One region of the Paenibacillus sp. FSL R5-0713 genome, then DNA from elsewhere that is predicted to be linked to it. Evidence: riboswitches for the same ligand, from Rfam matches in the RefSeq annotation. Region 1 holds a riboswitch; each other region holds the start of a gene.
What was found. Region 1 has a riboswitch for thiamine pyrophosphate ahead of MKZ12_RS04450 (ABC transporter ATP-binding protein). Riboswitches for the same ligand answer to the same signal wherever they lie in the genome.
Positions count from the first base shown of each region.

Region 2: it holds a riboswitch for thiamine pyrophosphate, as region 1 does, so the genes downstream of both, thiC (phosphomethylpyrimidine synthase ThiC) here and MKZ12_RS04450 (ABC transporter ATP-binding protein) in region 1, are expected to answer to the same signal.
Region 3: it holds a riboswitch for thiamine pyrophosphate, as region 1 does, so the genes downstream of both, MKZ12_RS02315 (ABC transporter substrate-binding protein) here and MKZ12_RS04450 (ABC transporter ATP-binding protein) in region 1, are expected to answer to the same signal.

Region 1 covers NZ_CP150229.1:979,114-990,042, forward strand. Annotated here, with positions in the region: gene MKZ12_RS04420 (MerR family transcriptional regulator) at 151-894, opposite strand; gene thiE (thiamine phosphate synthase) at 1,258-1,923, opposite strand; gene thiD (bifunctional hydroxymethylpyrimidine kinase/phosphomethylpyrimidine kinase) at 1,923-2,735, opposite strand; gene thiM (hydroxyethylthiazole kinase) at 2,732-3,544, opposite strand; gene MKZ12_RS04440 (ABC transporter substrate-binding protein) at 4,692-5,765, opposite strand; gene MKZ12_RS04445 (ABC transporter permease) at 5,945-6,748, opposite strand; gene MKZ12_RS04450 (ABC transporter ATP-binding protein) at 6,735-7,502, opposite strand; TPP riboswitch at 7,679-7,781, opposite strand; gene MKZ12_RS04455 (aspartate/glutamate racemase family protein) at 8,067-8,777, shown strand; gene MKZ12_RS04460 (radical SAM/SPASM domain-containing protein) at 8,896-9,771, shown strand; gene MKZ12_RS04465 (pectate lyase) at 10,121-10,789, shown strand.
Region 2 covers NZ_CP150229.1:702,875-713,803, reverse strand. Annotated here, with positions in the region: gene MKZ12_RS03345 (zinc ribbon domain-containing protein) at 1-600, shown strand, start outside; gene MKZ12_RS03340 (hypothetical protein) at 1,056-1,223, shown strand; gene MKZ12_RS03335 (hypothetical protein) at 1,401-2,090, shown strand; gene thiC (phosphomethylpyrimidine synthase ThiC) at 2,423-4,207, opposite strand; TPP riboswitch at 4,627-4,740, opposite strand; gene MKZ12_RS03325 (IclR family transcriptional regulator) at 4,888-5,631, opposite strand; gene MKZ12_RS03320 (alpha/beta fold hydrolase) at 5,991-7,016, shown strand; gene MKZ12_RS03315 (Fe-Mn family superoxide dismutase) at 7,176-8,456, shown strand; gene MKZ12_RS03310 (hypothetical protein) at 8,609-8,833, opposite strand; gene MKZ12_RS03305 (lipoate--protein ligase family protein) at 8,905-9,759, opposite strand; gene folE (GTP cyclohydrolase I FolE) at 9,954-10,547, opposite strand; gene MKZ12_RS03295 (YneF family protein) at 10,661-10,924, opposite strand.
Region 3 covers NZ_CP150229.1:475,654-486,582, reverse strand. Annotated here, with positions in the region: gene serS (serine--tRNA ligase) at 153-1,451, opposite strand; gene MKZ12_RS02330 (MFS transporter) at 1,840-3,075, shown strand; gene MKZ12_RS02325 (hypothetical protein) at 3,436-3,870, opposite strand; gene MKZ12_RS02320 (phospholipase D family protein) at 4,078-5,478, opposite strand; TPP riboswitch at 5,716-5,828, shown strand; gene MKZ12_RS02315 (ABC transporter substrate-binding protein) at 6,048-7,088, shown strand; gene MKZ12_RS02310 (thiamine-binding protein) at 7,313-7,603, shown strand; gene MKZ12_RS02305 (ABC transporter permease) at 7,603-8,361, shown strand; gene MKZ12_RS02300 (ABC transporter ATP-binding protein) at 8,401-9,309, shown strand; gene MKZ12_RS02295 (TatD family hydrolase) at 9,415-10,221, shown strand; gene nfsA (oxygen-insensitive NADPH nitroreductase) at 10,354-10,929, opposite strand, start outside.

The DNA of each region.
Region 1 (10,929 bases):
CTGATCTCATATACAGCGAATAAGGCTGATGACGAGAGATAACGTTTACTACTATAGGACAGAGGTCCAAGTTACAGACGATCGTTTACAGCGCTCATCTGATGGCAATGAGAGTTGAATATATTGCTTGTGTTTGAAGACAGGGCTATATTATTTGTTTTGGTCAGCAAATACAGCCATAGCATCTCTCATAAATACTGCCAAACCATCGCCAAACTGATCAATATTACGCGTGAAGCGCTCATCGTCCACGTACATCTGACCAAGTCCTCTGAAGGCTTCAGGCGAGTAGCTTCCCATTTGGTTTAGCCAAGTGTACCACTCTTTGATGCCAGACTGTGCCTCCGCAGATGCCGGTTCTGTGTGACGAAGTGAAGCCAGATGTTTGTAAATTTCGTTCATTTGATCGGATAGCGCTTTCTGCGCCGTGGTTGATTTACTGTACAGCTTCTGATTTGCCTGGTCTACAGCATGGTCTCCCCACCGTTCGCGCGCTTCCTGTTCATACGGATTCTGGCTAAAATTAAATCCTTCGAATTGTTCTTTGGCTGTCATTTTAATGTCTCCTCTCACGTGTAGGACTGTTTTATCAATGGTAGCAATCATCTGGTCCAAGCGTTGGCGCTTCTCCAGCAGTATAAGTCGATGCATTTTAAGTGCTTCTTCCGGGTTGAAGGAGGGGTTGGTTATAATGTTTTTGATCTCCTTCAGAGAGAAGTCGAGTTCCTTGAAAAACAAAATCTGCTGCAATCGTTCCAGGTTGGCGTCTGAATATAATCGATACCCGGCAGCAGTTACTTCGTCCGGAGTTAATAGCCCGATCTCATCATAGTGATGCAGTGTGCGCACACTGATTGAGGCAAGTTCAGCAACTTCTTTTACCTTCATGGCCATGAGTGAAACCTCCTTACAACACTGATTGTACAGTGTCACGTTACGTGAGAGTCAACAGTTGAAAATGTAAAAAACAAGATGCGGCAGGAAGCTGCATCTTGATCATGGATTGGTTACTGGATGTGACTAGGGCTGATTGGAATGTGGCTAGATATGACTAGATGTGAATAGGTGGACGAAATAATTGCATTATTCAGTCACTGTAGGGTGGCGGCTGGGCTTCTGTCGAAGACATGGGCTGCTGCCGCGCCGTAGGGGTGTTGTGGAGCTCCTCTGTTATGGAGAGGAGAGCGATTGGTTGTGGGTTGTGGCTGCACCATGTATTCGGTGCAGCCCGCGGGCTGGCTGTGCAGGGAAGCAGGGCTACGCCCGCATCCCGCGCACTGCCGCAGCGAACTGCGCAGCCGCTGCGCACACGTCGGCCGCGCCCGCGATGGCGGAGATGACGGCTACGCCGTCGGCTCCAGCCGCCATCACGGCGGCCGTGGTATCGGGCGTAATGCCGCCGATACCCACAATCGGAACTGCGATGCCTGCGGCGCGCAGTTCCGCCACCCCTGCGGGGCCCAGCACAGCGTGGGCATCCGCTTTGGAGCGCGTCGGGTACATGGGCCCGACGCCAAGGTAGTCGGCGCCCGCCTGCACAGCACGGCGCGCCTCATCCACAGCGTGGGCGGATACGCCAAGCATCCGCCCAGCGCCAATGCGGGCGCGTACCAGCGCCGCGTCCGCATCATCCTGGCCGACATGCACGCCGTCGGCCTCCACCGCTACAGCCAGCTCCACATCATCGTTCACGATGAACGGGACCTCGTGCTGGCTGCACACCTCGCGAAGCCGCATCGCAAGCGTCATGCGAGCTTCGCCGATCAGGGCGCCAGTTCCCTTTTCGCGGAACTGGAATAGCGTAATGCCGCCAGCAATGGCTTGGCGCAGCACCTCGACGGGGTCTTGCGTCGTATTTACGCTGCCCATGACCAAATACACCTGCATCGCACGTTGTACCGCTTCTGCATCCCAAGGGCGCATCACTGCTCACCCCGCTGTCTGCGCTGATACGCAAAATGATTTGTTGGCCCATGTCCGGCCCCAATCCCCAGCTCGTCTTCAATGGCTGCCTGAATGAATGCTCTCGCGGTCGTTACGGCAGCCAGAACAGGTGAACCCTTTGCTAACTCTGCGGTGATCGCAGCAGAGTATGTGCATCCCGTTCCGTGTGTATGACGTGTTACCACACGAACATTCTCCAGATAATGAAAAGACTGCCCATCGTAGACTACATCCACGATCATGCCACTTCCTTCATCATGACCACCTTTGACCAAAGCATACGTCGAGCCCATTTGTACAATCCGTCTCGCGGCTTCTTCCCGCTGACTAAGATTCGTGATGGACATTCCGGTAAGCAGTTCGGCTTCCGGAATATTAGGTGTTGTGATCAGGGCATGGGGCAACAGCTCTGTAATCAGCGCCTGTACAGCTTCCTGCTGGAGCAGGGGGGCTCCGCCTTTGGCGACCATCACGGGATCGATGACCAGATTAGACCAATCATATTGCTGCCACTTCTCAGCGACGAGTCGAATAATCTCGGCACTATATAACATGCCGGTCTTCACCGCAGTTGGCTGAAAGTCTTCTCCGGTTGAGTCCAATTGCTGGGCAATGCCATCGTAAGGGATGGGGAAGACTCCCTGTACACCTGTTGTATTTTGTGCAGCAATAGCGGTGATAACCGTCATGCCGTATACGCCAAGCTCCTGAAATGTTTTCAGATCAGCCTGAATTCCTGCACCGCCCCCGTTATCGGAGCCTGCAATGGTTAGGGCTTGAGGAATGCTCATACCACACCTCCACGGATCAGACGAATCTGTGCGCGTTCTGCCACAAGGTCGGGTGTTACTTGTGCCAGTTGATTCAAGAATTCAATCTGGAAGCTGCCCGGCCCCTGATGAGCCGTCTTCTCTGCCGCCAGTTCAGCCGCTACGCCATAAAAAGCGAGTGCTTCAACAACACTGCCTGGAAGATCGTCTTCGGATTCCGCAATGGCTGTAAAAGCGCCAATCACCGAACTTAGCAGACAGCCAGCACCTGTGACCTGAGTGAGCAGGGCATGTCCATTACTCGTGAGGAATGTAGATTGTCCATCGGTAATGATATCTTCTTTACCGGTAATGACCACGACACAGCCAAGTTTATGCGCTGCCCGCTCCGCTATGCCGATCCGGTCACCCTCACCTGATCCCGCGTCCACACCTTTGATACTCCAGCTCTCACCGATGACATTGGCAACCTCCGCCACATTGCCGCGCAGTACCGTGAGGCGAAGCTCACGAACGAGCATCTGAACGGTTTCTGTACGATAGGCGGTTGCGCCTGCGCCGACGGGATCTAGCACCACAGGTACATGATGCGCATTAGCCGATTGGCCTGCCAGACGGATGGCCTGAACGATTTTATCATCGAGTGTGCCAATGTTGAGCACCACGGCTCCTGACATCTTGGCAACATCAGCGACCTCTTCATGAGCATAAGCCATAAATGGGGATGCACCAAGTGCAAGCAAACCATTGGCTGTAAAGGGAGCAACGACAAGGTTGGTGATATTGTGTACCAGCGGATTTTGCGTACGAACACGTTTCAGATAAGACATATAATTTCCTCCTTGTTTTGAAGTAACGCCACCGGCAGAAGCCTGATATGCAGAGTCACTCAACAGAATAATAGGATATGAGTCTCCGTGTTGAGCAGGGCGAATAGTGTAAAGACACCGAGAGACGTTACAGCGGTAAAAGCAGATGTAAAAGATAAATCCAATTCATAATGCAATAAAGATGGATTAATGTAACTGGATATGGAAGAACAAACGATCAATATCTAGCCTTGATTGAAACAGCTAAAAGGTAGAGCCACATAAAAATGTAATTCGCAAAAAATAGTAATAATACAAAAACGCGACAGTACAACAGTACAGCAATGTAACAATGCAACAGTAAAACAACGCAATATACAGAAAGTGAACCCAGGGTAAGTCTCCTAATTCAGGCAAGCAGTATAGTGAAGGACTTGGCGTTCAAATATAGTCTTGAAACCCAAACCTAAACCAAGCTGGTAGCTCTTTTGGCGAATTCCTTCCGCAGGTTTAGACGGTGTTTCTAAAGAACCCGGGACATCTTATTTGGCTAATCAAATCCTACTTTTGAAATGTAAGGAACGTCAGACACGTTATTTCCCTGAATTCCTTGATTAAAACGATGCAAACGGCTGTTTATTCTAATATTGCGTGTCTCAGATTCCTTAGATTTCTGAGACTACTTTAAATCCTCGAATAAGACGTCTCAGATTCGTTAGCGCTCGCCGCATGCTCTACTCCGAACACATTAGGACGCGATTCAGCTCCCGGTAGATTTGAAGATGTGCGCTAATGTACATGAACAAATGCATAGCTCCAAGCCGCCTAAACGTATACAAGGTACTCGATCGCATACCATGTCATCCAAACGTATACAAGGTACTCGATCGCATACCATGTCATCCAAACGCATACAAGGTACTCGATCGCATATCATGCCACCCAAATGCATATCAAGGTACTCAATTGCACATCAAGTCACGTAGAATTGTTAAAGATTATGATTCTCCACTCCTTGCTCCAGCCAGTTCCATTACGGAAACCTTTTACATACTGCAAACCTTGTTGCCCCTAACGCCACGTCCTTGCTAACTTTCTATTCATTCCTCTTACTTGCCGATCCCTTTCTTTTAGTCACTTTCCCTTTATCCTCGTGGCTTTTCTTTACTTACTCTCCTTGCAGATTAATAAACGCATCCTCGGCTTTCACCGATTCAGGAATCATTTCAGTTGCAACGAGCCATGCACGTACATTCTCCCACGACTCCATTTCCTGCCGACCAAACGGTTGACCTTCTTCATTCATGAGTGGCAGTAGAATAGCCAGGCTTTTGGTTTCGATCTCCGGGTCAAGCGGAGATGTTTCATTCTCATGAGCAAGCAGAATATTCAAGGCTTCTTCTGGATGCTCCGTGACATATTTCTGTCCTTCCTGGATCGCTTTGACGAACCGGGTCAGTTGTTCTTTTTTGGCTTCCATACCAGCTTCACTTGCAGTCAGGACCAATTCATAATAATCAGGCACGCCATAGTCGACAGGGTTAATCGATTTCATGGCATGGCCTTCTTTCTCCAAAATCAATTGTTCATGGTTAATAAAACCACCCATAATCGCGTCCGCCTGTCCGGAAGCCAGGGAAGGAATCAGATCGAATCCAACGTCGACCAGATTCATGTTGTCTGGGTTGCCACCATCTTGGCTGATCATCGTCCGTACCATCGCGTCATACAGCGGAATCGAAGAATAGCCAACCGTCTTTCCTTCAAGGTCTTTGGGTGAACGCACGTTGCCATTTGCTTCGGTCAACAGATGTACGAGCGGGTGGCGAACAACAGCAGCAATGGAACGTACAGGAATGTTCTCACTACGCGCGAGCAAGATTTGAGGCTGATAGCTTAGAGCCAGATCGATTTTACCGGCAGCAACAAGTTTGAGTGAGTCATTGGTATCCGCAGGCATCTGAATGTCGACATCCAGACCTTGGTCTGCAAAGTATCCATTTTCCTGAGCTACATAGATGAAGGAATGTACTGCATTGGGGTACCAGTCGAGCATGATGGACAGTTTATCTTTGGTGTCTGATGCTGGTTCTGTTACAGGCGAGTTTGCTTGCTGTGCATTGGTTTCCGATTCTGTTGTTGGCGTGTTTTTGCCAGCACCCGTGTTGCCGCATCCGCTAACGATCAGCAACAGGCTTATGAGCATAATGGGAAGCAGGGAGTATATACCTTTGTTAGTCATAAATGAAGTTCCTCATTTCATCGTTTGGGTTTGTAGAAAATGGACAGCAGTATGTTAACGGATAAGGTGACAATGTACTGATTGAAGTTAGCTGCTGAAATGGTGCATAAGTTATGTTGTGTAGAGCGTAATTCTTGTAGTAACATCTAAAATCTAAATTCTCTCTACGTTTTATCCAGCTATTTTTTCGCTTCATGGCGCCGAGTGCCAAACCGTTTCTCCAGCCAGGCAATCAGTACAAACAAAACGATCCCGAGCAGGGATAACAGCACAATAGCGGCGAACATCGCGTCCGTGTTCATGTTGCTGGACATGCGGCGGCTGAAGTATCCGAGACCTTTACTGCCACCGAGCCATTCGCCTATCGTTGCACCAACCACGCAGTACACCACAGACATCTTTAGCCCCGAGAAGAAGGCGGGAAGTGCCAGTGGAACCTGGAGTTTGCGAAAAATATCCCACGTGCTGGCTCCCATGGTGAGCAGTAGTTCACGCTGCTCTGGATCGCCTTGGCGAAGTCCATCGTAGGTACTCACCACAATGGGAAAGAAAGCGATCAGGAACACCACCGCAACTTTGCTCCACAGCGTGTAGCCAAACCATAGGATGAAGACGGGGGACAGGGCAATCAACGGGATCGTCTGACTGATTACGATGAAGGGATATAACGCTTTTTCAATCGACCGATTCATATGCATACCAGTTGCAAGTGCAATCCCGGCACCAATGGACAAGCCAAAACCAACAACAACCTCCATCAAGGTAGCAGGCAGATGTGTAGCCAGCAGGAGGTGACGATGCTCATACAGGGAGTTGGCAATCGCCGTTGGGGCTGGAATGATGAAGGAGGGCACCCATCCCATACGCACAATCCACTCCCAGAAGACAAGCAGCAAGAGCAGGAGCCAAAGAAACAGACCATAACGGTCAAGCCAACGCCTTACGCTATTCTTCATGCAGTTTCCCAAGTTATTCTCTCGCATGCAATTGTTCCTCCAGTCGTCGTCTCATCTGAACGAGCGCCGGTTCGTAGATCATGTCCGAATGTCTTGGACGTGGCAAAGGTACCGTCAAATCTTGTAGCGGTTGGCCTTGGCTCCCCGGAGTTAACAGGATAATTCGATCACTGAGTAGCAGGGCCTCTTCAATATCATGCGTAATGAACAACACGGTTTTGCCCAGATCTTCCCACAGCTCCAGTAGCCAGCGATGCATCTCGCGTTTGGTTAAGGCATCGAGTGCGCCGAATGGTTCATCCAGCAGCAAGAGTTGGCCACCTGTCAACAAAGTACGAAGCAGCGCGACACGTTGGCGCATGCCACCCGACAGCTCGTCCGGGTAAGCATGCGCGTAGCCGGATAAGCCAAATCTGTCGAGCCCTGCCATAATGTCTGCGCGAATTTTTCCCTTATCCTGTCGCCCTGGAGCAAGTTCAGCGGGGAGCATGCAATTCTCCATGACGGTTCGCCAGGATAACAGGAGGTCCTTTTGCGGCATGTAGGCCACCTGCCCCAGTCGCTTTCCATCAGGGACCCAAGGAATTTCAATGGTTCCGTGGGTTGGCTCAAGCAGGCCTGCCAGCAGCTTGAAAAGGGTGCTTTTACCGGAGCCGCTGGAGCCGATGAGCGAGACGAATTCGCCGTTGGTAACACGCATCGACACATTGGAGAGCACGGGGGAATCCCTTTTTCCCGGGAAAGCGTAGCTCATGTTGTGAATGGTTATGTTATTATCCATCTCGTTCTGTTCCCCCTTGTTATTCCAAATTCAACTTCAAACTGCGGGATCTTTCATTACACCTGCTGATCTGCCCGCAGAACGCGAAAAAGACCCACCCATTTCCGGAGAAATGAGTGGGTCTGTAAGTTCAATTCACATTAAAATTCATCATCAACATGAAAAAATCCGCTTACTGAAAGGCCGCTCCACTTCCCTCCGCTGGTATGATCCAGATCAGGTTCAAAGGGTCCGAATCATTCGATTCGTCTCAGCCGTAAGGCTCCCCTAGTGCATTGTTCAAGATATGCAGTTATGTGTTCAGCATATATCACATGCAAGTGGAATGTAAAGGGGCGCTCAGAAAGAATGTGAGTACTGATCTGAAAATGGTTCCGTTCGGATTATTAGGATTGCACAGCCAGATTATTCGGGCAGACGCATTAATCCGTTGCCGGAATTGCTCCAGTTTCCTCAACTCCTCTTACTGTGGCAGGTTTATTTAATGAAATAGATACGATACAATATCTACTGAATTTCTATACACTGCTTTCGGGATGTAATCAATGGAAGGGGACGTGTAATATGAGAACGATTGGTCTTATTGGTGGAATGAGCTGGGAGTCATCGTTAGAATATTATCGAATTATTAATGAAGAAGTGAAAAATAAATTGGGAGGATTGCATTCAGCCAAGTGCATTTTATATAGCGTGAATTTTGAAGAGGTCGAGCGTTATCAAGCTGAAGGTGATTGGGAAAGCGCTGGTGAATTATTAGGGAATGCTGCTCAGTCTTTGGAAAAGGCAGGAGCAGAAATGATTGTAATTTGTACAAATACGATGCATAAAGTGATTAAACATATTGAAGAAAAAGTGACACTACCCATCGTACATATTGCTGATGCAACAGCAAATCAAATTCATAAGTCCCATATAAGTACGGTTGGTTTACTCGGAACCAAATATACGATGGAACAAGACTTTTATAAAAAACGAATTGAATTTAATGGTATTAAGGTTTTGATACCGAATGAAGAGGATAGAAAAGTTGTCAATAAAATAATATACGAGGAATTATGTTTAGGGAAAATTGAGCCCTTATCAAGGGATTATTATAAAAAGGTGATCCAAAGGCTGGTTGATGATGGAGCTGAGGGAATCATATTAGGTTGCACCGAAATTGGATTATTAGTAAAAGTAGAGGATTCAGAAGTTCCATTATTTGATACAACACATATTCATGCGATTGAATCTGTTCATTTGGCACTAGCCAAATCATTTGACTCAACCCGATAAACCCGTTCTCTGATTTACCTTGGCTCATGAACTCGATATAATAGGGATGGGCCGTACAGGCCGGATCACAAAATGCAGGTGGGATTGTTCTCCCTCCTAGGCAGAATGGGGACCCAAGTTGAAAACGTTCAAAAAAGTATATATTGAGATCACGAGTATCTGCAATCTGGCTTGCAGCTTCTGTCCGCAGACGCAGCGTGCCAAAGGATTCATTGACCCTGAAGTCTTCAACAATATACTGGAACAAGTTAAACCACATACCAATCATATTTATCTACATGTCAAAGGCGAACCCTTGTTGCATCCCAAAATAGATCTTCTGCTAGATTCCGCACACGAGAAGGGACTCAAGGTGAATATTACAACGAATGGTACACTGCTGCCCAAGACTCAGCATAAATTGCTTGGTAAACCGGCGCTGCGTCAGATGAACTTCTCCCTGCACAGCTTCGATGGGCACGAAGGTTCAACAGATCGTGACGGATACCTGCGTCATATTTTGTCCTTTGTACACGAGGCCGTTAAGCACAATGTCATCATTTCATTCCGACTGTGGAATCTGACGCAGGATAACTTCACGAATGCTCAGATGAATCGAAATCGGGAGACCCTTGAAGTGCTGGAACGTGAATTCAATCTGGACTTCCGCATTGAGGAAAAAGTGGTTCCAGGCAGCGGCGTCAAAATTGCTCCGAATGTATACCTGAATCAGGACCACGAGTTCCAGTGGCCAAGTCTGGATGCACCTGAAGATGACGGCAAAGGCTTCTGCCACGCATTGCGTAGTCAGGCGGCTGTGCTAGTGGATGGAACGGTGGTTCCATGCTGTCTCGATGGCGAGGGTGTGATTAACCTGGGTAATGTGCACGAGAAGTCATTCTCAGAGATCATTGAAGGGGAGCGAGCGAACAATCTGGTATATGGCTTTTCCAAGCGGGAAGCTGTGGAAGAGTTGTGTCGAAAGTGCGGTTATCGTCAGAGGTTTGGAGCCTGACATCTTATAACAGCAAGCTGGAAGCCATTCAAGATCACACATTTGAAAGACAAATGTAGTGATCTTTCTTGTTTACTGGGGATTAAAGTCAGAGGTACTTACGTTACAAATGAGCATACCAGAGGTTGATATCAGCATATTGTTCAAAGATCCTGACTTGCAAAAAATGCCGATATGACAGTCATTATGCGATGTCAGGATATATCTGATCTAATGATTATTCTAGTTACCTTCCTTATTTGGTAGGATTAGGTTGTGAGTTGGGCAGAGGTGCACCTCTGGCGAACTTTCAGTACAAGCACAGGCTTGTACACGATCCATAACGAGAGAATAAGGGAGGAATAAAGTAATGAAAAAAATGTTGACGTTGTTGTTGTCTGCTGGTTTGGTTGCTTCCATATTTGGTGCGGTTCCCGCTGCTGCTGCGCCTACAGTTGTTAATTCAACGATTATTGTTCCAGCGGGCACGACTTATGACGGTCAAGGCAAAACATTTGTAGCCAATCCTTCCACATTGGGTGACGGGTCTCAAGCAGAGAATCAGAAACCGGTATTTCGTCTGGAGGCAGGGGCTACGCTCAAAAATGTAAATATCGGATACCCTGCTGCCGATGGTGTTCACTGTTATGGCAACTGTAATATATCAAATGTAGTCTGGGAGGATGTGGGTGAGGATGCACTCACATTGAAGTCGGCCGGAACGGTCAACATTACCGGCGGTGCGGCGTATAAGGCCTATGATAAAGTATTCCAGATCAATGCAGCCGGAACGATTAACATCAAAAATTTCCGTGCAGATGATATCGGCAAGCTGGTACGTCAAAATGGTGGAACGACCTTCGCAGTTAACATGACGCTGGATAACTCCAATATTTCCAATGTGAAAGATGCTATTATGCGTACAGATAGCAGTGTATCTCAAGGGAAAATTACGAATACCCGCTATTCCAAAGTGCCAACCCTGTTCAAGGGATTTGCTTCAGGTAAAACCAGTCAATCCGGCAATGTCCAATATTAAACGAGAGACTCAATCGCTGGAGTTGTTAAAAATATAAGCTCCACTTAATTGGAAGTAAGCCGGAATATAACGCCAAAAAAAGAGCGTCCCAAGGTCATTGTCACACTGACTTTGAGGAACGCTCTTTGTAATGCAGATGT
Region 2 (10,929 bases), 280 kb from region 1:
CGTAATCAGCTTCCTTTTTTGAAACGTTGGCGCACGAATACAACGGATCAACACGAAGTATCTCCGGCTGAAAACTCTGCCACTTCCGCTATACCGGGTCAGGTTACAACAACTCTATCGTTATCTGCCCAGCCCGTTCGTTATGTCACACTCCCAGGCAAACGCCTGGCCGGCATATCCGCCCGCACAACCAATGCCATTGAGATTAGTGGCAAAGGCTGTATCCAAGGTCTCTGGAACAATTATTTTGCCTCAGAGCACCTCCCTGCACCCGAAGCTGCTCGTTATGGCTGTTACACGAATTATACCGATGGCATAAACGGAGAGTACACCATACTGGTAGGGCATGAGATCAGTTCGGAGGAATCATTGCCTGAAGGATTGGACGACATTCTGCTCCCGCCTGCAACTTACGCCGTATTCACTTCCAGAAAAGGGCCAATGGCAGAGGTTGCTCACGAAGCCTGGGGAGCCGTATGGGCATGGGAGAAGCAAAGTGATCGTACGTTCACCGGAGATTTTGAATTGTATGATGAACGCAGCCTGAACCCCGAAAATGTACAAGTCGATATATACATCGCCGTTCGAGATAGTAGATAAAACCAACACTATATCAACTCAGACTGGATCCTAATTTTCCTCACATCCTTCTGCATATCATGCAAGCTGCCGAGTTCACCCGGCAGTTTTTTTGATGTTCCTCCCGTGATACAACCGCCTATAGTACCAAGTTAGTTAGCATGTAATCTACCTATTCAACCAGACAATATGCCTCATAAGCGGGTACCATTGACTTCCTTAAAATTGGGACTATTCACATAACAACCGATTCCATCCTCCCACACAAAACCTTTCAAATCAGGTTCTTTACTCCTGAATTTCCCTAAAACCGTTTACATCTCCTGAATACGGGGTAAAATCACTACAATCCAATTGGAATTACGCTTTAAACTCTTCTATTTCGTCTAACAAGTCACATATACCTATATGCGCACCTGGCAGGGTAACCAGTCGAAATACATAATTCACAAATATGCTTCAAAGGAGGAACCAAGATGATCCGCATGCCTATTCAGCAAATGATCCCGTACCATCACCAATATCCGCGCAACACGGCGACCACTGCTCCTAAAAAGGAGAATGAGAACACTCAAGGTCTATCCTTTCATGAAATTTTACAGCAAAAAATGGCGAAGAAAAATGCTTCTCCTTCCCTTAGATAAAATGAAAGCTGGACGATTGCCAGTCCGGTTATGAACCGTCTTTCCGCAGCTTGGCGGGAGGACGGTTATTGGCGTTGAATCGCAAACAACTGTACAGTTCTCAGGCATGTTTCTATAATGGTTTAAATATCTACGATTACCATCACATTATACGAACTGTAAAAGGGGATTTAGCACATGATCACCATCGGTTGTTTTCACGCTCACTATTCCAACATCGCCTTAATTGAAGAGACGCTTGCTGCTTATGAAGTTGAATTGGTCCATTACGTCGATCCAGGCCTGGATCGTCTTAAACATGACGCTGACTTTTCCGATGTCGTCATCCACGAGAAAGTAGCTCAGACGCTCCGATGGATCGCCGAGTGTCATGCCGATGCCATTCTGGTCACGTGTACCCTGTTTGCGGCAGTACTGGAGCAGGAAGCCACAGAGGTCCCTGTGCCTGTGATTGGCATAGATGATCCGCTATTGCAGAAGTTGCGGCGAGTACCAGGAGATTACATCATAGCCTTCACCAACCCGGCAACCATTGAAGGAACGATGGCACGGGTGAATCAGGCGTTACAGCACAAGGATGAGAATGGGCAGCCACACGTTGCCAAGGCATCTCAGACGGAAGTGGTGTGTATCCCTGGGACGTTTGAGTTAATTATGCGTGGAGATCAGCAAGGGTATCTCGAAGCGGTACGTGAGGGATTACAGCAGATTGCTGAGCAGTATCCGGGTAAAACGGTAGTGGCAGCTCAACTGTCTATGGCTCCCGCTGCTGCACAGGTTACTGCAGACACAGGCATTGCGATCCATAGTCCGTTGGCATTGCTTGCGGCGCATTTGGAGAAGAATTTGGGCATAGCACCGCAATGAACTCACTTACTAACTAACACCACTAATTAACGAGGTGAACTAATATGCATTTCCTCTATATTGTTGTTCTGTTTATCGTAGGTTTTTCCTGTTCTGCATTTCTATACGGAGGTGCCCCTAAACTTAGTGATGCCCTCCTATTTGTTATCACAGGCATTTTATATAAGCTATGGACCACGAACAGTCGCAAAGCTAGTTTTGAACAACACGGAGAGCGCTCATAGAGTTTAAAATCATATCATTGAATCAAAAAAAGCCGTTCTTCTCTGCAATGACAGAGAAGAACGGCTTTATCACTATTTCAGATTGCCAAGGTTAAGCTGTACCAGCGCCTAGGACCGTGTCCGATATTCCTCAGCCTTTTCCTGCATGCCCGCTGCTACAGCCTCATTCTCGGACAATCCTTTATCCGCCGCAAAGGCACGAATGTCCTGCGTAATGCGCATGCTACAGAACTTCGGTCCGCACATCGAGCAGAAATGAGCTTCTTTGGCCCCTTCTGCCGGCAACGTCTCATCATGGTAGGACAGTGCCCGTTCCGGGTCGAGTGACAGGTTAAACTGATCCCGCCAGCGGAACTCGAAGCGTGCCTTGGACAATGCATCATCCCGGCGCTGAGCACGCGGATGGCCTTTCGCCAGATCAGCGGCATGGGCCGCGATCTTGTAGGCAATAACCCCTTCCCGTACATCATCCTTGTTAGGCAAGCCCAGATGTTCTTTTGGCGTGACGTAACAGAGCATCGACGTGCCAAACCAGCCAATCATAGCCGCACCAATGGCGGACGTAATGTGATCGTATCCCGGGGCAATATCGGTCGTCAGTGGCCCCAGAGTGTAGAACGGTGCCTCTTGGCATATCTCCATCTGTAGATCCACATTCTCCTTGATCTTGTGCATCGGTACATGCCCCGGGCCTTCGATCATTACCTGCACATCATGCTTCCATGCGATCTGCGTCAGTTCCCCGAGCGTAGCCAGTTCCGCCATCTGAGCTTCGTCATTCGCATCGTAGATGCTGCCTGGACGAAGTCCATCTCCCAGCGAAAACGCCACATCATACCTTTTCATAATCTCGCAGATTTCTTCGAAATGAGTGTACAAAAAATTCTCCTGATGATGCGCAAGGCACCATGCTGCCATAATGGACCCGCCCCGGGATACAATACCTGTCATCCGCTTGGCGGTCATGGGGATATAACGCAGCAGCACACCTGCATGAATCGTAAAGTAGTCCACGCCCTGCTCTGCCTGCTCAATGAGCGTGTCTCGGTACAATTCCCAGGTCAGCGCTTCCGCTTCGCCATTCACCTTCTCCAGTGCCTGATACAGCGGCACCGTACCAATCGGTACAGGTGAATTGCGGATGATCCATTCCCGGGTGGTATGAATGTTTTTACCTGTCGAGAGATCCATCACGGTATCCGATCCCCATCGTACCGCCCAGGTCATCTTCTCAACCTCTTCCTCGATGGAGGAAGATACGGCAGAGTTACCTATATTGGCATTGATCTTCACGTGAAAATGACGACCGATCAACATCGGCTCACTCTCTGGGTGATTGATGTTGGATGGCAGAATCGCCCGTCCACTTGCCAGCTCCTGCCGCACAAATTCCGGTTCCACCCCTTCACGGATAGCGGCATACTCCATTTCTGGTGTAATGACGCCCTGCCTTGCGTAGTGCATCTGGGTGACACAGCGCCCAGCCTGAGCACGCAGTGGTTGTCCCCGAAATCCAGGGTATTCCTCTGCCCCGGCTCTCCGCCCTCCGGGCTTTAGTCCGTTATCCTCGGGTTGAACGGCTCTGCCATCATATGCTTCAACATCACCGCGTTCCATAATCCAATGATTTCGGAGCGCGGGTAACCCCTTCCGAATATCCATCTGGAATTCGGGATCAGTCATGGGGCCGCTCGTATCGTAGACACGCAGCGGTTCGTTATGCTCCACCCCTTGGGGAGTATTCGTGTCATGAAGGGCTATCTCACGCTCCGGTACAACTATGTCCGGCCGTGAGCCCTGAATGTAGACTTTGCGGCTACCCGGAAAGGGCTGAACCCGTCCGGCCGCTCCTGTTTCCTTTTCCACCTGCTGACCGTTATGTTCCTGTTCCATCGCTTGTTGTCCCGTTTGGTTTCCTGTACTCATGTTTGCTCGTCTCCTCCTCCGTGTTCGTTCACTTGGTTTGGTTGGCATCGTCATCAGCTCGCTTACGCACCTGTCCCAAATCATGCAGAGCGCAGAGAAGAAAGAGCGATCCTACACCAGACCAAGGGGGAGACATTATTCATGTACAGTTAACGACAGAACGGAGGTTACCACAGATCATAAATCTATAATGATTGCTCTCTCCAAGCCCACTTTTGCAGGTTATTGAAAAAACAGTCCATGGAATGTGTATTATCTCGCCCGTCCACTGTATATAAAAAAAGCCGGCCCCCGAAGGAACCGACTTTAATGCCCATCACCAATAATGCTCCTGGTTGCAGCTCCATAACGGAGTCCTGCAAGAGTCACACATGTGGTGGTTGTGGTCATATCGCCGATTACTTCCCTACGCTGGTATGATCCAGATCAGGTGCAAAGGGTCCGGAATCTCATGCGATTCCGTCTCAGTCCGGACAATTCGGACTCCCCCAGTAACGTTAAAAGTTGCGGCATACATAAGCCGCTGTTCATATTCAATGAAGCTGACCCCGATGGGCCGTCCATTACAGAGTAGCGCAACCGGAACATAAAAACAACCTTTATATTCCAGAACACCAACCCAATTGGAGAAAAACCTTACATCAATATCAGGATAACATGAGCCCCATCTGCGTAGCAGCTTCCTTTAGCACAGGTGCGTATTCGTGCAAAGTCTCCTGCGAAAGTCGGCTGACAGGCCCTGAGACCGAGAGAGCAGCTGCAATATTGCCTCGGCGATCCATAATCGGTACAGATACCGCTGCAGCTCCCGGCTCACGCTCCTCATAACTCGTCGCATATCCGTTATCCCGGATATCTCCCATTTGCGCCAAATACACCGCCGGATCAATAAACACCGGCCACTCCGGCCCGTTCATCAGTTCCTCACGATCCTCGTCCGTGGCAAACGCCATCAAGACTTTGCTGGATGCGCCAACAGACAGCGGGAGTCTAACACCGACTGGAGCGACTCGGCGAATCGCCTGATCACTTTGCACCGCCTGAATCCGAATCCGTTCACTGCCATCCCGCAGGTACAGACTCACGGTCTCCCCCAATCGATCTCTCAGTCGCTCCATCGCAGGCAGCAGCAGAATAGCGGGATCATCACTGCGGGACATATGAGCCGACAGCTCCCAGATTCGGATGCCTAGTCGATACTTCTCTGTTGCTGCATCGCGGATTACGAATCCTCGATCCTCCAGTGTAGCCATCAAGCGGTGCACTGTACTTTTGTGCAGGCCGATCTGGCTGGCAATCTCGGTGAGTCCCAGATCACTGCGTGTGGTAAAACATAATAATATATCCAGCGCCCGTTCCACAGCCCGGACGGTTAACTTGCGATCTTCCATGGCATAATGCCCTCCTCATGTTTCATCACATGAAACTTGGTTACATAAATTATATGAGAAACGGTCTCATCTGTAAACCAAAAAGAGCCAAAATTGAAATAGACCAACGTGTAAAATTTTCCTTTTTATAAGACTTAATCCCCTGTAATTTACACACTAAGGTAATGTTACCCATATATCTTAAGAACTATATAACAATTGCGTAACAAATGCCCTCAATCAATTGACTTTGACTATATTGGAACATACGATAAAGATATATTACATTAAGATATCGCTCTGAAGCAGGCTCTGAAATAAACGCAATTCTCTTTTCATGTCGTTGTTATCTTCAACTGAACTTCAAAGGAGGGGCATTCATGTATCCAACATCCCAGAGCGAAGCCCCGCTGCAAACAAAAGTGTCCGATCTGCCCTCTTCCCTATCACCGAGGCTGATTCGGTTCAAACATATTATCGTAGCGCTGCTGCTCTCCGTTGTATTTTTTCTATTGTTTTGTTTTATTGCACTGCATGGTTACATCGCATGGGTATTATCCAACCCGACTGTAGCGCCTGTCTTCTCCAATCCGATGCAGGCCAAGAATATGAAGTACGAAGACATCACGTTCCCGGCAGCAGATGGCAGCCGGACAATGCAAGGATGGTATATCCCTGCTGACAATGCCGCAAGCAAAACGATTATTTTCAGTCACGGCTATGGTGCCAATCGTGAAGAAACATGGGTACCCATGTATGACCTGGCACACTATGCCCATCAACTTGGCTTCAATGTGGTCATGTTCGATTATGGCTTCGCCTCACAGGTGAACAAAGCTGTAGCCACAGGTGGCAAGGCTGAGTCACAGCAATTGCTGGGTGCCATCCAGTTCGCCAAGCAGCGCGGTGCGCAGGAACTGGTAGTCTGGGGTTTCTCCATGGGTGCCGGTACGGCGCTTCAAACCGGACTGATTACACAGGAAGTGGATGCGATGATTCTGGACAGTACGTTCCTGCTTGAGCCGGATACGCTGTACCACAACATTCATAACCAGATCGATCTGCCGCGTCAGCCTACACTGGAGATCATGAAACTGTTGTTCCCTGTTCTGAATGGTACTGGATTGCAGCAGATTCCATACCAGGAAGTGAAAAAGGAAGATTATCCGTTCCCGATTTTCTTCATTCATGGTACGGAAGATGAGAAGGCGCCTTACCCGATTGCAGAACAGCTCGCCGCCAACCAGACCAATCCGTACTCGGATGTATGGATCGTCCAGGATGCACACCATGAGTTGATCTTCCGGGAGCATCCAAAGGAATATCTGCGCCGTGTCTCGACTTTCCTGAGTCATGTAACGAAAACAAGCAGTGACGATGTGCAGAACACGAATAGTGGAGAATAACCAAATTTCAATCATCGGATTTTCCGTTGATTCTTGAGCCCCTCAGGGGCTCTTTTTTTTGCACTCATAGGACAACAGCCCGGCGGAATATACTCTTGGGACGCATGAAGCAACGGTCTACATATGCGATGAAATTCAACTGAAGGAGGCCCACCATATATGAACTGGGATGGATATGGTCACCTGCTGCCTCTGCGGACCTTGGAAGAAATCCGTTTCTGGAAAGAGCAGGAGAAAGAACATACACTCGTCATTCATGCACTGGTGCCCGATCTGGAGCCCCCATACGTCAAGCTTTTAGAGGAATGGGAGGCTACCTTTGCGAACACTGAGCGAGTAGCGAATCAGCTGTTAAAACAACTATTGCCCGCAACCCATCCGCCTGCTCCCTACATCGTTCGTTGTATCGATCAACTTGTGTCGGCTGCTCGGCAGCAATCGAGAGAGTTCATCAAACAGCTGTATGTTCTTCTGGAGCAAAGTGCTGCGGTGCAAGTTGTTCCGCTTGCCAAAGTACTTATTTTGCATTTGATCCGCGAATCAGAGTATTTTCTGGGCGTATTGGATACGCTTGGCCAACCTGGCATCTTGCGAGAAACAAATTTGGAGCCGTCACTTTTTCTGGAAAATGCACTGCATACGTCAGGCTCAGCAACCACCCATCGCCAAGCTTCAGAAGCTCCAATTTCTCAAGAGGGGAATGTAAACGCACCTGCTACTTCAGCACAGATTCAATCCACAACCGTTCAGGCGCCTTCTACCGGAACAACACAAGCCGTGCCCAGCTCTACAGCACCTCCAGTAAAAGAAAAGCCGGTTCCCATTGGAGGACATACCCTGCCGCCCCTCACCTATGCGTATAAGGCGCTGGAGCCACATGTTGATGAGCTAACGATGCGTATCCATCACGATAAACACCATCAATCTTATGTGGACGGACTAAATGTAGCAGAGAAGAAGCTGGCGGAATCGCGAAAAAAGAATAACTTTGAACTCATCAAGCATTGGGAACGTGAACTCGCCTTCAACGGGGCAGGCCACTACCTGCATACGATCTTCTGGACAATTATGAATCCTGCTGGCGGCGGTAAACCTTCCGGCATGCTCGCAGAGCAGATCAAGCGGGATTTCGGAAGTTATGAAGCGTTCAAGAATCAATTCACGGAAGCGGCGAACAAAGTGGAAGGCAGTGGCTGGGCGATGCTTGTCTGGAGCCCAAGAGCACATCGTCTGGAGATTTTGCAGGCGGAAAAACACCAGAACCTGTCCCAGTCCGATATCGTTCCACTCCTGCCGCTGGATGTGTGGGAACATGCCTATTATCTGAAACACCAGAATGAACGCAAAAAGTATATCGAGGATTGGTGGAATGTCGTCTACTGGCCCGCTGTTGCCGAGCGTTACGAAACAGCACGCAAGTTGTTGTGGCCGCCTTATTAAGCTTGAGCTTAGTTAGATGGAATGAAAAGAGATATCTCCAGCCGAATGACTGCAAGATATCTCTTTTTGGTGTAAACAAAAAAGCAAGCCCCATGTAATAGAGACTTGCTTATCTTTTGAGAGACTTTCTATTTCAAAATGCTTATGCTCACTTAAGAAGCACAGCCCTCGCACGCTACATAGTTGTCGCCAACTTGTTTGCTAATAGCGATCAGGTCGCCCAGCTTGATATCTGCCTCATCGGTAAACTCCAGATCGGCGATACGAGCAACGATCAGTGCAGCAGCCTCTTCCTTGCTTGTTGCCATCTGGCTGAACTCAGACTTTTCGCCTGTAGATACAACCTCATATAAGTACGTATATCTCAACGTCTCCATCCTAACACTCTCCTTCCGAAATCACATCATATCATCTCTATTACCCAATTCCAAGTCCGATTATCAAGAACTCAGTCATAGCGCAGCTTCATCTGCTCAGCTGTCAGACGCACTTCTTCAGAGCCAACGCTAAGCACTTTGCTAGCTTCCGCCTGTGGATAGCGATCACGCAGAGTTCGTACCAATGAGGCGGTATAGGCTGCGGCAGAAGGGACACCTGCCAACTCCTTCAGACTGGCCATCGTGCCCGGCTGAACATCAGGATATCCTTCACTGGCTCCGCCTGATGCATGTTGATAGAATTGACGCACGTCTGCTGCCAGTTGATCTCCCTGCCCCTCCACGATGATAAAAGCAGTAATAATATACGCCTTTGCCTGTCTGCGCTGGGCAATACCACAGAATTTCAGCCCACCTACACTGACATCATAATCCCCCGGGCAAAAAGCACCCTGGACCTCACCTGTTTGCGCCTGGTTTGACCATGGCGTCAGCGAGTCGGCAATAATCGAAGCCATCTCCCGAAAATCATCATGGATATTGATCGCATGTCCGGGATTAGGCAGAATCAATGACACGTTAACTACCCCTGGATTCAGAGGTACGGCCGCTCCACCGGAAGGTCGAACACAGACTGCTGTCCCTTGGCTTCTTATCCGTTCCATCGCTTCTACAGCCCGTGGCAACCTGCGGTCACGCAGACCGGCTACAAAGGCATCTGGATGTCGCCATATGTGTGCAACTGGCAGATGCCCTGCCCCAACCCGTCTGCACATGACTTCTTCCCATGCAAAAGCGTCGAGTACACTACTGCCTTGTCGCTTGAGTGGTGTCTCCCAGATTTGCAGGCGCAATGTAGCATGTTTATCTGCTTGTAGTTTCTTTTCCGACTGTATCGGGTCTCTTGAATGGGAAGATGCACTCATCGTTCCATTACCTCCGGCTTAACGAATTCGTATGTATTCAGTATATATAGAAATGATAACGCCATATATAAATAAGCCGGTTCCCCTGGGAACACGGCTTATTTATATCCTGTCCTGCGGCTTCAGAAGCTCCCGCTTCCAAAACCACAAGGACCTACTGATTCGGCTTGTCCATGAAGTGGACGTACCGAATTTTAATCTTTTACCAAAGACAGGAACTCTGCACGTTGTGCCGGATTCTCACGGAAAGAACCACGTACAGCAGACGTTACCGTCTTGCTTCCCGGTTTCTTCACGCCGCGGGAACACATGCACAAGTGCTCACCTTCCACCACGACCATCACGCCATGAGGCTCGACAGCTTCTGTCAGAATGTCAGCGATCTGTGAAGTAATACGTTCCTGAACCTGCAGGCGACGTGTTACCGCTTCAACCAGACGAGCCATTTTGCTCAAACCAACGATCTTGCCGCTGGGTACATACCCAATGTGCACTTTGCCGAAAAATGGCGCCATATGGTGCTCACACTGGCTGTAGTAGACGATATCCTTGACGATAACCAGTTCTTCATGATTCTCGTCAAACGTGACACCGAGCACATCGCGCGGATCTACTTCATATCCACCAAAAATTTCTTCATACATTCGGGTCACACGTGCAGGCGTTTCAAGCAGCCCTTCACGTGTACTATCTTCTCCGATCAATTTCAGGATCTGCTCTACATGATACTCGATCTTTTCCCGATTGTCGGATACTTTTGAATTCACATAATCTTTAACGCCAGCCACTGCCGAACGCCTCCTTTCGAACCACTACTGTAAGAGGTTGTTCAAAAAGTCCGCTTCAGGTACTGAAAATCCAACTTTTTTGAACACGCACTTTAAGCAGCCATTCCCTGCTATTATTTTCGGCGGCCCGAACTTTTACGCGCAGGATGCTGTTGCGGCTGAGGCATTTTCGCTCCTGGCTGCTGATTCTTCATCATCTGCTGGGCACGCTGCATTTGCTTGCCATTCAGGTTGTAGCCCATTTGCTTCGCCATTTTCTGAAGCATGTCCGGATTGCTTTGCATTTTCTCAAGTTGTTTACGCAAGTAGAACACCCCGATGAAAAATCCCCCGACCAGACCAACAATCAATGTGATAATCGGTATAACAATATCCATCTCTT
Region 3 (10,929 bases), 500 kb from region 1:
AGCACTAACCAAATCTGTTAAATTTGGCACAAATTTTTAGGGGATTGGTTGATTCAATAGCGTTACCGTTTAAAAGGGGATGTCCCTCGTCACATGTAACTTGACGTGTGGAACATCCCCTTTTCTACTGCCTAAAGCGTCACATAACCTCTCTACTTCACTTCATCCTGCTCTGGCAAAATCAAGCTCTCCACGCCTCCCATATAGGGCCGCAGGGCTACCGGAATGCGAATGCTTCCATCCTCTTGCTGATGATTCTCAAGCAACGGAATCAGGATACGCGGCGATGCCACCGCCGTATTATTCAGCGTGTGACAATAGGCCAACTTACCCTCGGCATCCAGGCAACGAATATTCGAACGGCGAGCCTGAAAATCATGCAGATTCGACGACGAATGGGTTTCCCCATATGCACCACGGCTCGGCATCCAGGTCTCGATGTCATACTGTTTGTACGTTTTCTGCGACATATCTCCGGTGCACACGGCGACAACACGATACGGCAGTTCAAGTAATTGCAGCAATTCCTCAGCGTGTCCCGTAATCTCTTGCAGCATGCGCTCCGATTCTTCCGCATCAGGGGCACAGAGAATGACCTGCTCGACTTTGGCAAACTGATGCACACGGTACAATCCGCGTACATCACGTCCGCCGGAGCCAACCTCACTACGGAAACACGTCGATACCGCGGCCAGCTTCACCGGCTCCTTCACATCGACAATCTCATCCGCATAATACGAGACAAGCGGCACTTCAGAAGTCCCCACCAGCCACTTGTTCTCCCCTTCGAGTTCGTAGACCTGATCCCGACCCGTTGGGAAGAATCCGGTGTTCACCAGCGCATCCTCCCTGACCATCAGCGGAACCTCCATTGGTGTAAAGCCGTGCTTCAGCAACAGATCCAGCGCCAGTTGCTGTACTGCCCGATGTAATAACAGGCCAGCGCCTTTCAATACATAGCTTCTTGTACCACCAATCTTAACGCCACGGGGAATATCGATCAGATCATGCAACTCCCCAAGTTCCACGTGATCTTTGGTGGTATACTCGAACGTTGGAACCTCTCCCACACGTCGCAATTCCACATTATCCGCATCCGACGTGCCTTTCGGGGTATCCGGGGATACGATATTAGGTACCAGCCATTGCAGCCTGGTTACTTCCTCCTGCACAGGGGCGAGCTTCGCTTCCACCTGTTCCAACTGTTCATTGATCTGTTTCACCTGCGCCCGCAAACCATCGGCCTCTTCCCGATTCCCGGCTTGCATGAGTCTGCCGATGTCTGCGGATAACGTATTGCGTAATCTGCGCCCTTCTTCCGATTCCTGCAAAAGTGCTCTGCGTTCCTCATCCCGCTCCAGCAATGTGCGAATGTTAATCTTGATTTTTTTCCCGTCTGCTGCCGCCTGAACCTCTTCTGCGTGTGCCCGAATCCACTTCATTTCCAACATGGTCACCGTCTCCTTTGGCTGTAAAAATACAAAGAGCGCCCTCATCCCTTGGGACGAGGAGCGCTCTGCTCGCGGTGCCACCCAACTTGCTGAATCAGGATATCCTGCTTCCAGCCTCTTGGTCCGCGATAACGGGCGGTTCCGGTTAACTTGGGGAAATATCGCTCCCCTGGCGAAAACGCCTCCGAGTTGGATGCTCATCAACGGCATGGTCCGATCTGTAATTGTTGTGTCTCAGTATATACGAACGATAGACCAGATTGCAACCTTTAGTATCGATCAGGAATTCATGGCACAACGTAACCTGTCCTGTTATGATAGACTTTGTCTTCATGGTTGCGCTTTATTGTGATCCTCAATTTATGTATATATGTAGAAGGAGTTCTTTATGAAAAAATTACTTTGGATCGGGTGTCTCTCCTATTTCCTCATTGGACTTGCCCACGTTGTGCTTGGTTCCATTCTGCCCGTTGCACTGGAACATTACGGCAAAGATTATAGCCAGGGCGGGACATTGATCTTCGCTCAATTTGCCGGATTCCTGGGCGGTGTATTGTTATCTCCGTGGCTGAACCGACGCTTTGGTAAAAGGGGAGGCCTGTTAATCGCGACAGCATTGCTCTGTATCGCAGAATTATCCTACATGCTGTTGCCGCCATGGGGCTGGATGTACGTCATCGCACCCGCTGCCGGTTTCGGATTCGGAATGGTTGAAGCTGTCATTGGCACCATTATCATCGCTGCAATCAAAGACAATACGGCTGTTGCCATGAGCCGACTGGAAGTGTTATTCGGGATCGGAGCGATGGTCATGCCGCTCATGGCCAGCGGTCTGATTGCTGCCGGATACTGGCGTTTATCCTTTCTCGTTGTTGCGATCTGTGCAGCGCTGACCTTTGCTTTCTGGGCGAAAGGATCATTCGGTGAGCTGGACAAGGTTCTGGAGCGACGAAAGCCAGCCGATGCTTCGAGACACACTCACACTGCCGGTGCATCAGGTGAACCGCATTCCGCAGATACCCCTATACACGGTCCAACCTATCGTGGACGCAACCTGACTCTTCTGGTACTGTTCGTCCTGTTCTTCTTCCTTTATGTTGGCACTGAGATGAGCCTTGCAAACTTCATGCCAGCGATCCTGATTGAGAAAATGAACATGAAGGAAGCCGGAGCAGCGCTTAGTGTCACCTGCTTCTGGATTGCCATGTCTGTAGGACGACTCTTCGCGGGATATATCGCAGAGAAATTCCAGTACCGCGTCTATGTGCTGTACAGTTGTCTTGCATCTGTGCTTTTGTTAATGGTGTTTCCATTTACAGACCAAATTTGGTCTGCGTTTCTCATCATCTTGCTGCTCGGACTTGCCATGTCAGGCATTTTCTCGATTGCCCTAGTCTTCGCCAGTAAACTGCTGCCTGGAACCGAAGAATCCACACCCAGCATTTTGATTGCCTCAGGTGGGGTTGGCGGTGCCATTTTGCCTTTGACCACGGGATGGAGTCTTGATCATCTGGAGGTTAATCAGTCTGCATGGATGCTTGCTATCTTTGCAGTTGGCCTGCTTGTCATTAGCGTGATCACGTACCAGTGGCAGAACAAACATGTGGTCGATCCAGCAACTTAACAGCTATGGGTGATACAGTCCAGAGCCACAGAATCAGAATTACCTATTAAAGAAATCGAAATGTCTACTGTCATGACTTGACGGTAGACATTTTTGGTAGCGTTACTCTGTTTTTTACGAACCCAGCACACGCTATTCCGCTCCATTTCTGTATGTTCGAAATCTAACGAACCTTAGAGAAGTTATTGTAGATAATTAGCTTCAAATCAAGGTCTTGTTGCATTTTTTTGGCATATTAACGCCGCTGAGATTCGTTAGATTTTTCATTCCCCAAGAACCGACTTAATAAAGTGTTCTCGATTCGTTACGATCTATTCATTTGCACAAGATTGCCCAGGAAATACTTTAAGGCCATCGGAATTACACACTTTTGTTAACAGTAGGCATTATATGCCCGTTGCTCTTGATGAATTTACCGAATACATATCGTACGAGCGGCCCTAGAATGATCAACTGATATGGAAGTGCCAGACTGAAATTACGAGCGATTGTATGCAGGTACGTACCAAGTACGGATACCCCATTTAATTGGTCCGCAAGATACGCTGAAATCATTCCGTACAAAGACATGATCAGAACCATGCCAATCACCATAAAAAATGACATGACCAGCACACCAAGGATCTTGTTGGACTTGTCAAAAGGTAAGGAAAATGCAATTTTTCTCGCTACTGGGCCAACAATGAAGGACTCTACCAGAAAAGCGATGACAAAACACAATAGGAATTGAAACAGGATCTCAAGCGGGGACAACTTGCCAAGTATCCCAGTGTGCCACAAATTGAAAGTCATCATCACCAGGACCATTCCTGTACACATCATTAAGCCGAAAATAATTTGTTCCTTCTTGCTCGTTGGCAATTCTCTCATCCTCTCTGTTTACCTTCGTAATTATAGAGATGATGACCCCCACCACATAAGTGAACATTCCGTGAACAAATCTGATTTTCAAGTTTTGATAAACCGGAGAAAAAGTTAAGCTCAAGAGAATACGATTTTTTTCTACAACATAAATTTCCAGAGAAAAGACAGTTTGGATAACGCTGTGATTGCTATTCGTTTGAAAATAGAGCCTTTCTGATTCGTAGATTCTGCTGGATGTTCATCTTTAACCGCAAGTGTACTATGTGCACGTTTGATATCCATAGCCTCTGTAAGTTGGTTGGCGAATGCAGAACCGGAAATGACCACAGCGGATTCGGTATTTAGGAAGGCAGATCTGGGATCAAGATTATACGAACCAACCATGCTGAGGTAATCATCCATGACAAATGATTTGCCGTGTATGGAATAAGGGCCTTCGTATTCATATATGGCCAGACTGGTATCAAGTAACCGTTCCTTAGAGCTTAAGTATCCCGCGAAAGCCAAAGGGTTAGGGGTCTGCTGGATTGAATTGGTTAGCATGACCCATTCTGCTTTTGGATTCATCGACAGATGTACTGCTTTCTCCATTTTTTTGGTGGGAATGGCATATGGCGTCTGAAGGTACACTTTCGAGTTTGCTTGATTGGCGAAATGAACAAATGTCCTCCACATGATCGGGTCTTTATACAGCCTTTTGATTGGATTGTGAATGAAAGCAACGTGGTCGGAATGAAGCGCTCCTTGAACCCATTCCTTTGGCAACACTTTAACAAAAGGATCGCTCTGATCTTGTGCTTCTTTATATAACTCAGCCAGTTGAGCCAGCTCTTTTAACCCTTTTGCATGATGCTGACGTTTTGCATGTTTTTCTGGTTTGGTGAATGGATGGTTCCATAACTGATCTAGATATTGTTTCATTTCAACAACCGTGCTGTTCGTATTATCGTTTGCATTGTAAACAAGGACATCGCGATCAAAAACATAGTCTTTTGGGGGTTGCAATGCCATATATTTATCACCAATATTTTGGCCGCCAATGATGCCATATGTGTTGTCGACAAGAAGGATCTTGTCATGCAGACGATTATGCCATGTCCATGGCATAAATAGGTGGAGTGGTTCATAATATCTTAATTCCACATTGGGATGAGCTGCAATGGCATCTGGAATATCACGCAATTCTCCGCGCATGCTGTGAAAAATCCCGTCTAAAATGATTCGAACTTGAACCCCCCGATCAGCCGCATCGAATAAAGCAGCAAAAAAAATCTGAGATGTTTTTCCTTTTTGAATGGAGTAATAGGCCAGGTCGATGCTTGTTTTTGCCTCTCGAATGGTCTGGATTCTCACCTGTCCCGATTGAAAGCCGTCCTCCAGGAGCATAACGCGATCTGTTGTACTTCCTTCTGTTAACGATTTTTGCATATCCGTATTTTCGATAGCAGATGGAGACGGAACCAAAAATAAAAGGTAGGCTGTGAAAAAAACGTAGGCACTATAACACAGAATCATTGCGATTATGGTTTTAAGGATCATTCAGTACTCCCCCATTTTTATGTAAAAGTATTTATTGGTATAGCAGTACTATCTCCTTTTGTACCTAAATTATGTTGTTTAAATGAATCAAGCTGCTCGGCTCAAGGCCAAACGATCAAAAACTAAAGCGGCTTAGAAGCAAATAGACGATGACCGGAAATCCGTTCCCATCCAGTTCCTGACTGGACACGACTGGGCCTCTGGCCTATAATTACACCTAGTAATGCCCGTAACTTCATAGTTTCCCAGGGGAGTCGGAATTGGCCGGCTGAGAGTGTATCCCACCAAGATACTAACCCTTAGACCTGATCTGGATCATGCCAGCGTAGGAATCGGAGTATATCGAAATGGCACAGCCCTATGGCTGAACGCCACCTCTCTAACGCCTGCACGCGTCCCGGATTACGGGGCGCTTTTTTAATGTTCTTTTATATAGCCAGAGAGCTAAAAAAAGTGACGTTATCCGGATCATAGCTGGTATAAATCTGTCGATTTATGCAAGAAGCTTGGATATGAAGCCAAGGAGTACCCGTGCCACTGGCCGGACATACCGAAGGAGAGAATCACAGATGAAATGGCGTAAAACAATGGGACTGTTGCTCTTATGTGTACTACTGGTGACTGTGGCCGCATGTGGCGGTAAAGAAGCTGCCCCGGCTGAACAGAACGGCAGCACGAATACGGAGAGCAGCAATGAAGGTGACAACGCAGCCCTCAAGGATGTTAAAGTGGTGCTCGACTGGACACCAAATACGAATCATACCGGCTTGTATGCGGCCGTAGATCAAGGTTTTTATAAGGCTGAAGGCTTGAATGTGGAGATTGTTCAGCCAGGTGCCGGCGGCGCCGATACGATGGTTGCTTCCAATGAAGTGCCATTTGGCGTAAGTTATCAGGAAAGTGTAACTCAAGCCCGTACACAAGGGGTTCCACTCGTCTCCATCGCAGCAGTTATTCAGCATAATACATCCGGATTTGCTGCTCCGGCAGATCGGAATATTAAATCACCGAAAGATTTTGAAGGCAAAACTTATGGCGGCTGGGGTTCCCCAGTGGAAGAAGCCGTGATGCAATCCATTATGGAAGGCGAAGGCGCCGACGTATCCAAAGTGAAAAACATTAACATGGGTGACGCTGACTTTTTCACCGCTGTAAAACGGGATATTGATTTCGCGTGGATTTTCTACGCTTGGACGGGGATTGAAGCTGAACTACGCGGAGAACCGATCGACATGTTATATGTGAAGGATTATTCAGATGCACTGGATTACTACACGCCTGTTCTCGTAACGAACGAGCAGACCATTCAGAACGACCCTGAGTTGGTGAAAGCATTCCTGAAAGCCACTTCAGAAGGATATCAATACGCAATTGATCATCCCGAAGAAGCAGCGAATATCCTGATCAAGGCCGTACCGGATCTGGACAAGGAATTGGTACTGGCAAGCCAGAAATGGCTGAGTCCGAAGTACACGGATGACGCCCCGCGCTGGGGAGAACAGAAACAGGAAGTGTGGCAGAACTACACCGACTGGATGTTTAGCAAAAAACTGCTGGATGAACAGGTTGACGTGAGCAAAGCATATACGAACGCGTTTTTACCCCAATAAAATATCTCATATAAAACGAACTTAATATTTACACGAGGACGGAGAGGACAGAAATAACGTGAAAAAGCGAAGCGGTCGCCTTTATCACCGGATTTTCCCTTTAGAGAAAGGGAATCAAAAAAATCTGGGGATAACAGCGATTGGAAGGTTATTCTGTCATCGAAGTGGCAAGTGTAACCGTTATTAGTTCATTTTATATATCACGAAAGGAGCCGTGATCTCTCATGGCAAGCACATTACTTAGCATTCAGGTTATTCCAAAAACGCCAAATGGCGAGAACTCATATCCTTATGTAGATCGCGCCATTGAAGTTATTCAGCAATCTGGCCTGAAATATCAGGTGAACGCGCTCGACACCACGATGGAAGGGGAACTGGAGGAACTGCTGGAGGTTGTCCGCAAAATGCACGAAGTACTCGTCGAGGCTGGCAGCCCAAGCATCATCTCCCAGATCAAAATCGCCCATAGCCCTACTGGCTTCAGCATGGATACCCTGACGGAGAAGTACCGCTAATGAATGCCTATTTCAAAAGTGTATGGCCGCCCTTCGTGGCGGTTATTCTCTTTATAGCGTTATGGCAGGGAGCTGTATCCCTGTTCCACATCGAGAAATGGATGCTGCCCGCACCGTCCGATATCGCCCGCGAAGCGGCATCCCAAGCGGAGCGACTGGGCATGCATGCCTCCGCAACCATTCAGTTAACCCTGATCGGATTCGCCGCTGGAACAGCGGTTGGATTACTGATTGCAATGGTGCTGCATTTGGTGCCTTTTCTCAAGTCAGCCCTGTATCCTTTACTTATTCTTAGTCAAAACATACCGACCATCGCGCTCGCACCGCTCCTGTTAATCTGGTTCGGATTCGGGCTGTTGCCCAAGCTGATTACCATCATATTAGTCTGCTTTTTCCCCGTTGCGGTGGCGGCCATGGACGGCTTGACCCGTACAGATGCAGCGATGATGAACTATATGCGCATGGCTGGTGCCAAACGTCGTCATATCTTCTGGAAGCTGGAACTACCCCATGCCCTGCCCTCCGTGTTCTCCGGTGTCAAAATTGCCGCTACCTATAGCGTGATGGGTGCCATCATTGCCGAATGGATTGGTGCAGACAAGGGTATTGGTTATTATATGATGCTGCAAAAATCAGCTTATCGCACAGATCGCTTATTCGTGGCAATCATGATTATTGTCGCGCTCAGCTTGCTGCTCTTCCTGCTCATCGCGTTGCTGGAGAAGCTGCTCGTGCGCTGGCGGCCACAGAAGCGATAACAAAGCATGTAAGTCTATATATTAGGAAGTGATCAGCATATGAATCAGCAACAGGACGAACACGTCCAGCCTGAACGGGGAGCACGCACATTGGAACCAAAGCACGGTGAAAAAATTTACTCGACTAATTCCGGGCTACCGACATATACGACTGCTGCTTCGGTTCCACCTGCACTGGACGTCGTGGATGTTCATGCATCATTTCGTGAACGACGGAGCAGGCTACCGGTGTTGAACGGCCTGTCCCTGACTGTGAAGCAAGGTGAGTTTGTCGCTATCGTTGGGCCATCCGGCTGTGGCAAAAGCACCCTGTTCCATATCATCGGTGGTCTGCTGAAGCCACAGGAAGGGCAAGTGCTCATGAACGGTCACGATGTTACGGGCCAACGTGGCAAAATCAGTTATATGCCACAACAGCCTGCCCTTTTCCCTTGGCGTACCATTGAAGACAATGTACTGCTTGCTGGTGAAGTAGCTATGGATACTCCTCCCCGGGCTGAAGCACTTGCGGAGGCTCGAAAATGGTTAAGTAGCGTGGGTCTTGCCGGATTCGAGCAGGCATACCCGCATATGCTGTCGGGCGGTATGCAGCAACGCGCTGCATTCCTGCGCGCCCTGCTTAGTCCGCAGGAGTTGATGCTGCTGGACGAACCCTTCAGCGCGCTGGATGCACTCACACGTAGCGACATGCAGCGCTGGCTGCTCGATATCTGGGAACAGAACCGTCGTTCGGTGCTGTTCATCACCCATAATATCGAAGAAGCATTGCTGCTTGCGGATCGGGTCTATGTATTATCCAACCGGCCTGCAACGGTGTTGCATGAGGTACATGTTCCTTTTGATCGCCCTAGACGAGAAGAAATTACGGAGGAATCCGCCTTTCTGGAGCGTAAACGGCAGATTGCACAGTGGATGAGAGAAGAACAGCAGAAAGCCCGCCTATCTTGATAGCGCGGGTTTTAAAGTTATTATTTTCCTTTAATGGGTGATCCAACACAAGAAATTCTGCGTACCATAGATAAAATATATAGGAACACAAGGAGGAATTCCCTCGTGCATTCTCAAGCTTTTGCTCCATTGATCGATGCTCATATTCACTTGGATCAGTATACCCCTGATGAACAACGTGAAATGTTGCTATCATTTTCGTCTCAGCAGGTCGAAGCGGTCATTGCGGTATCCATGAATCTGGCTTCTGCCCAGGCCAATCTGGAGCTTGCTAATCAATATCCACGCACTATATATCCAGCCTTCGGTTTTCATCCGGAACAGGAACTGCCATCCACCGCAGAGATGGACCTGTTCTTCCAATGGATTGAGCAGCATATGGGACAAGCCACAGCTATAGGAGAAGTCGGCCTTCCCTATTACAATCGACTGGAGGCTGAGCAAGCAGGACAGCACTTCGATCAGAGCGGGTATATCGAGCTGCTTGAACGTTTCATCCAACTCGCGAAAAAGCACAACAAACCGCTTGTCCTTCATGCTGTATACGAAGATGCGGATATCGTCTGTGATCTGCTGGAGCAAAATCATTTCCGACGTGCTCATTTCCACTGGTTCAAAGGGTCCCGCGAAACGGTAAAACGCATGGCAGACAACGGTTATTTCATCTCTTTCACGCCAGATATTCGTTATGAAGATGAGATTCGTGAACTCGCCCGGCAATATCCAGCAGAACAAGTCATGGCCGAGACCGACGGCCCTTGGCCCTTCGAAGGGCCGTTTCAGGGACGAATGACACACCCTGCAATGACCAGACAAGTCATTCAAGCATGGAGTGAGATCACCGGCATGGGAACCGACCGGGCCGCCCGTCTCTTTTATCAGAATACAAAGCGTTTCTATGGCTTAACTTGATTACAATCTGGTAGAAGCAAGCGCACTCGCTTGCCCTGCCAGCACAACACAAAGAAGCCAGTCGACTTTTCCCCGACTGACTTCTAATTTACATATATATAAGTGGAACAAAATTTTTACCTTCCGTTCAACTTAACGCTTCAGGAATCCTTTGCCTTCCAGGAACGGTCTCACCTGCAACCGTGCCGGCTCAGTCAGGCGCTTCGCCATCAGTTCGGACCATGGGGTCGTTCGTTCTCCATTGGTCCGTTCTTTCATGTACGCAGTTGTAGTCTCATCATACTGCTCAACACCTTTGAGGCTCTGCTCGGCATTATAGCGATTATGATGCAGAACGGCTTCCAATGGCAGGCGTGGCCGAATTCCTGTTTCCTGATCTGCAACACCAATACACATGCCGTACACCGGATATACCCCTTCCGGCAATCCCAACAGCTCAGCGACTTCTTCAATCCGGGTACGAAGCCCGCCGATATATACAATTCCGAAGCCAAGAGATTCGGCTGCAAGAGCGGCATTCTGGGAAGCCAGAGCAGCATCAATCGTGGCTACCATGAAATTCTCGGTCGAATCGGCATACGATTCCTTCTCAGGAAGATGACGTTTCGCAGCATCACTCAGCCGATATAGGTCAGCACACCACACGAGAAACACGGGACATTCATTGACGTAGGCCTGATTGCCTGCCAATTCAGCCAGCTTGGCTTT